DNA from 2 places in the Veillonella sp. oral taxon 158 genome. Region 1 is predicted to be linked to the other one. Evidence: a T-box and tRNA genes for the amino acid it is inferred to sense, from the RefSeq annotation. Region 1 holds a T-box; the other holds one or more tRNA genes.

Region 1 (3,166 bases):
CCTAGTACAGCTTCAAATGCTGTACTACTGCGATATTCTTGAACAGTACTACTCTTTGGTACATTGACATTACTATTTCTAGCACGTCTAGCAATAGCTTGCTCTTGTTCTGTAAAAGTATCTTCTATCGCAAGCAACACTTTCGCTTGTGACTTAGCACAAATAAATTCAGTAACAATGGTGTGTAATACTTGTACCTTCGTAATATTCATTTGCACTACTCGCTCACGCACATACATGGAGTACACTGCGTCACCAATATAGGCAAGCATGACTGCATCAGCACTAAGGCATTCCTCTACAGTTCGATTGCGCAAACGAAGCGGCTCTTGTTCAAGAGCCGTCAGTTTTTTTATCGCTTCATTCTTTAAGAATTGAAATTGTTTAAACTTCACGTTTTTTCCACCGTGCACCTTGAGGAGAATCCTCAATAGTAATACCGATTTCAGACAAGCGATCGCGGATGCAATCAGCTAATGCCCATTGTTTTTGTTCACGGCACGCTTGACGTACAGACAAGATAACTTGCATTAATTCTTCGTATTCAGCAGCGTTAGCACCAGTATTGCCTTCCCATGCTTTTTCGAGAACGCCGATCACATCTGTCATGAATTTGAAGATACGTTTAACTTCGGCAATAGCTTCTTGGCAAACAACGCCTTCACGGCCTGTCACAGCTTGGTAATAGATGTTGATTTCTTTAGCAAGACCAAACATGCTAGATGTAGCTAAAGCAGTATTGAAATCATCACTCATTGCTGCTTCGAATTCTTCTTCATACTCTTTAGCTTTTTCTAATAAACGTTGAGCCTCATCACAAGGACCTGGTTCACATTTTTCAAGGTACAATAGATTTTCAATAGCAGTGCTTAAACGTTCTAAGGATTTATTTGCTTCTTCTAAACGTTCATCAGAGAAATCCAATGGACTGCGATAATGCGTGCTCAACAAGAAGTAACGCAAAGCGTCAGGGCTATATTGTTCTAAAATATCTTTTACCAAGAAGAAGTTATTCAAGGATTTAGACATTTTTTCAGAGTTGATAGTAATAAAGCCATTGTGCAACCAGTAACGAACCACTGGATGTTGTCCAGAACAACCTTCAGATTGAGCGATTTCATTTTCATGATGTGGGAAGATCAAGTCACTACCACCACCATGGAAATCGAATTCTGTACCTAAGTACTTTTGGCTCATAGCAGAACATTCGATATGCCAACCTGGGCGACCATTGCCCCATGGGCTTTCCCAATAAGGTTCTCCTGGTTTTGCCGCTTTCCACAACGCAAAGTCCATAGGATTTTTCTTACGACCATCAACTTCGATACGAGCACCAGCTTCCATATCGTCTAAGGTACGACCAGATAACTCTCCATAATGTTCAAATTTATCAACGCTATAATATACATCACCATCGAGTTCGTAAGCATAGCCTTTTTCAATCAATGTAGAGATCATAGCAATAATATCTTCGATATGTGTAGAAACACGTGGATAAATATCAGCACGTTGTACACCAAGGGCATCCATCACTTCGAAATAGCTGTCGATATAACGATTTGCAATAGTATCCCAAGATACACCTTCACCATTAGATGTGTTGATGATTTTATCATCTACATCAGTAAAGTTTTGTACATAAGTTACTTTATAACCTACATGTTTCATGTATCGACGAATTACGTCCCACGTTACGAAAGGACGTGCGTTGCCAATATGAGGATGATTATATGGTGTAACACCACATACATACATTTTTGCCTCACCTGGTGTAACAGGATTGAATACCTCTTTTTGGCGTGTCATAGTATTATAAACTGTAATTTCTCTCATCGTTACCGATGCCTCCATTTTTGTAAATAAAAAAGACCTCTCATCTCATACAGAGACGATGGTCCGCGGTTCCACTCTGTTAGGTACCAACCGTGGCACCCACTCATCGCATAACGGCGCGTCACCGGACAAACCTACCTATAATCGGAGTGTCAGCTCGTAAATGCATTTCGTCTACCTATCCATGAACCCTCCCACCATCGGTTCTCGCTAAAAAGTTAGTTGTAGAGTACTTCTTTCAGTCTTAGCTTTTAATTTTATCTATATTTAGATATAAATTTATTTTACCAAATAATGCTATGGAAAGTCAATATTCATAAGAAAAATCCTCACCATTCAAAATTAATTATCATCCTATTATACATAGGTTTTTAGGTAATTAATTTTCAAATGATGAGGATTAATATTATCAATATATTTGACTACTATTATCACTATCAACAATAACATTTATATAAAACACGTTAATAATAATTGATATGTTAATAGTAATTGATATAATCTATATCAATTAAAACTAAGCGTTTTCCAACTTCTCTTGATCATCATGTTTACGGCAAATACCTGCGAAAATAGAGCCTGTAAAGTTATGAATAATAGAGAACACTGCACCTGCTACTGCAGCTTGTGGTGTAAAATGTTTAAGTGCAAGAGATACGGACAACGCAGAGTTTTGCATCGCTACTTCGATTTGCATTGCGCGACGAGAGGAAAGATCAATGCTTAAGGCTTTACATACAAAGTAAGTTACTACGTAACCACTTACATTTTGTACTAAACAAGCAACGAAGATGATAAATCCTGTTTCAGCAATTTGTTTTTGGTTCACTGCTGTAACAGCAGCCAAAATGAGCAATACTGCAATAGCAGCAATTGTTGGACATACATCTTTAACCGGTTCAATTTTAGATCCAATGAAGTAATTCAATACGATACCTAAAATGATCGGTACTAATACGATTTTTACGATAGACATAAACATCGGCATGAATTGAATATCAATGGAGGATGTAGCACCTGCATATAACACAACAAATAAAGGTGTTAAAATTGGAGCTAACAACGTAGATACAGTTGTTGCAGATACAGATAATGGCACATTACCGTTGGCAAGGAAGGTCATTACATTGGACGCTGTACCACCTGGACAAGCACCTAATAAAATAAAACCAATGCCAATTTCTGGTGGGAAATTAAATCCTAAAGCTACCAAGAAGCCTGCCAAAGGCATCCATAAGAACTGGATAACAGATACGAGGATAACCTTCATTGGTTGTTTGAATACATCAAGAAATACTTGTGCTGTCAAAGTTAAACCCATAGCAAACATAAC
Region 2 (3,166 bases), on a different contig from region 1:
GTTTTCCTTATGACTTGTACTGGTCTAAATCCATATGATTCTATGCAAGTAGTAACAGCATTTTTAAGTAATGTAGGTCTTGGTTTTGGTGGTTTTGGACCAACTGATTCCTTCACCGTTATGCCTGATGCAGCTAAATGTATCGCTATTGTAGATATGCTATTAGGCCGTTTGGAATTGTTTACTATTCTCGTTATGCTTCATCCTCAATTCTGGGAAGGGTATTTCATCAAAAAAGATGTTCCTAAGCGTTATCGTATTTTATAGGAGGGCGTATGTATATGGAAATTATAAAACGCCCTCTAGGGCTATATAAAGCAAATTGTTATGTATTAATAAAAGAGGGGAAGTCCCTTATTATTGACCCAGGCTTTCATTGCAACCATATTATTGAAATGGTACAAGATTCTGAGCCTATAGCAGTTTTATTGACACATGGTCATTGTGACCATGTATCAGCCCTCGATGAGGTTTGTGCTCATTATGGCATTCCTGCCTACTTACACCCTTTGGATCATGAGTTGTTACAATTAATTCGTCGTAGACCTAGTGTTTACAAGAAGAAAATGTATACTAATTGTGAAGATTTAGTAACAGGAAAACTACAATTAGGTCCTTTTGAAATTATTGTCCATCACACACCTGGTCATAGTGCGGGTTCTGTTTGTCTAGAAATTGAGGGGCACTTATTTACTGGTGATACTGTGTTTAAGCAAAATGTGGGAAATACAGATAATTATAAAAGTAATCCTCATGATTTAATTACAAGTTTGAAGTATATTTTATCTTTATCTAAGGAGTTAATTATTGAGCCAGGACATAAAGAATCTACAATATTAAAAGATGAAGAAGAATTCATCAAAAATAATGTAGTATAGTGTTGACAAAAGTTCTGATAACCGATATACTAAGCAAGTACTTTGGATACGGCCCCGTGGTGTAGCGGTTAACATGTCGCCCTGTCACGGCGAAGATCGTCAGTTCAAATCTGATCGGGGTCGCCATTCATGCCTCGGTAGCTCAGTTGGTAGAGCAACGGACTGAAAATCCGTGTGTCGACAGTTCGATTCTGTCCTGAGGCACCATGTACATGCGGGAATAGCTCAGCGGTAGAGCACCGCCTTGCCAAGGCGGGGGTCGCGAGTTCGAATCTCGTTTCCCGCTCCAACTTTATATGGCGGCATAGCCAAGCGGTAAGGCAGAGGTCTGCAAAACCTTTATTCCCCAGTTCGATTCTGGGTGCCGCCTCCACAAATCGTTACCCATGCCGGGGTGGCGGAACAGGCAGACGCAACGGACTTAAAATCCGTCGGTTGGAGACAACCGTACCGGTTCGATTCCGGTCCTCGGCACCAATTAAGACTAACTTCGGTTAGTCTTTTTTTCTTATCTGAATTAATAAAAAGTATTGCTATGAATAATAAACCTAAACTATTGATTAGTGAATGCTTATGTGGTGTTCCTTGTCGCTATGATGGAAAAGATAATTATATAGAAGCACTTGATCTTCTGAATGAGTATTATGAATTAGTACCTGTATGTCCAGAGGTGTTGGGTGGGTTATGCACACCGAGAGATCCTGCTGAGCGTCAAGGAAATCGTATATGTACTGCTGATGGTACAGATGTGACAACACAGTTTATTAGAGGTGCAGAGCTTACAGTTCGCATAGCTATTGAATATAAATGTGAACAAGCTCTATTGAAGGCGAAAAGCCCTAGTTGTGGTTATAAACGCATTTATGATGGTTCCTTTACGAGAACCTTAACGGATGGTCATGGATGTACTGTAGAGGCTTTATTAAAGAAAAATATTAGAATTTATACGGAACATGATATAGATCTTTTGTTGGCACAAAAAAAGAGATGAGTTTAACTCATCTCTTTTTCTTTTATTAAGTTAACCTTTATTGTTAATACATAGTATGTTATAGGGCATTATTTTTGAAACATTAACTATAGGTATGTACTTCTGTTATTTACCAGCATTAACAGGATCATTAATTAGTGGCTGTTCACCAAGTAATGTAGTTAAGTTATGTAAATTGAATCGATATTGAGCATTACTGAAGTCTCGCGTAGCATCGTAACGATGGCTCGGTGCCTGCATGAGACCAGCTAATGTGTCATATAGCAGATCATTCGTAAAGAATTGATGCTCATGTTTAGTTAGTACATCTGCCGTTTGCGGATAGGCCGTACGATATTGTGGAGATAAGTATACCCAGAATGGAATATGTGTCATAACAAAGTCGAATGTATCAGGATTGTGAGACTTATCTAAACTTTCACCGTGATCGGAGAAGTATACCATAGCTTGTAAATTCAATTTATCTTTACCATAGGTGTAAATTTGTTGTAATAACCAGTCTGTATATAACTGACTATTTGCATATGCTTCTTGGCCGTCAGGATATGGACCTTGTTTCCATTTACTAAATTCATGAGGGTAACGGTCATTGTAATAAATATGACTACCCATAATATGAATAACAATAAAGTTATTTTTGGTAGGGTCTACAGTTTCTAATAATGGCAATAGTGCTTCATCATAGCGATCGGAGAACGCATAAGACTCATGAGACCATTTTGTAGTGTCTGCAGTTTTAGCCATCAACGAAATAGCTGTATCATATTCACCGAATACACCTTGGTTGCTAAACCAAGAAGTTGTGTAACCAGCTTTTTTGGCTACGTCTAAGATGTTTGCTGAATCAAGGAATGGTCTATCGTCGTACTGGTTTCGTTCAGATAGAGCACGCTCTAAAGTTGGTACTGTTTGTACATAAGAGGAATAGGCGTTGTCAAAGAATATAAAATCTTTATTGTCTGCACGCATATTTCCTTGCCATGGTGTATCATCATAAGGGAAGTTCGGATTATATACTTTCATATAATCACGAGAGCTAGATTCACCGATGACGAGAATAACAGTTCCCGGTGCTTTCTGGGCAGCTGTTTCTTTAGTATCTAAGTTAAAGGAATCAAATACTATATGATGGTTATCATTATATTGCTGCATTTGTTTTACATAATCACCAGCAGCAATCCAGTTGGCTACGATACATGTTTGAGGGAATAAGAAGAACGGCACATATACTAGGAAGGCTACAATAGAAGCGATGAGCATAGCAGATCGCATAGGGCGTGTAGTATTTAAATTAACT

Evidence for each region. A T-box is a leader RNA that pairs with one kind of tRNA and senses whether it is charged. The one in region 1 lies ahead of cysS (cysteine--tRNA ligase), so its partner is inferred to be a tRNA-Cys.
Region 2: it encodes a tRNA-Cys, which carries the amino acid that the T-box ahead of cysS (cysteine--tRNA ligase) is inferred to sense. The anticodon was not compared.

The regions. Positions count from the first base shown of each region.
Region 1 covers NZ_JAHABE010000003.1:108,594-111,759, reverse strand. Annotated here, with positions in the region: gene KH364_RS02920 (ribonuclease III domain-containing protein) at 1-395, opposite strand, end outside; gene cysS (cysteine--tRNA ligase) at 385-1,833, opposite strand; T-box leader at 1,882-2,088, opposite strand; gene KH364_RS02910 (bile acid:sodium symporter family protein) at 2,351-3,166, opposite strand, start outside.
Region 2 covers NZ_JAHABE010000001.1:166,536-169,701, forward strand. Annotated here, with positions in the region: gene KH364_RS00780 (TrkH family potassium uptake protein) at 1-267, shown strand, start outside; gene KH364_RS00785 (MBL fold metallo-hydrolase) at 282-878, shown strand; tRNA gene KH364_RS00790 (tRNA-Asp) at 929-1,004, shown strand; tRNA gene KH364_RS00795 (tRNA-Phe) at 1,010-1,085, shown strand; tRNA gene KH364_RS00800 (tRNA-Gly) at 1,093-1,167, shown strand; tRNA gene KH364_RS00805 (tRNA-Cys) at 1,177-1,251, shown strand; tRNA gene KH364_RS00810 (tRNA-Leu) at 1,267-1,355, shown strand; gene KH364_RS00815 (DUF523 domain-containing protein) at 1,414-1,869, shown strand; gene KH364_RS00820 (phosphoethanolamine transferase) at 1,975-3,166, opposite strand, start outside.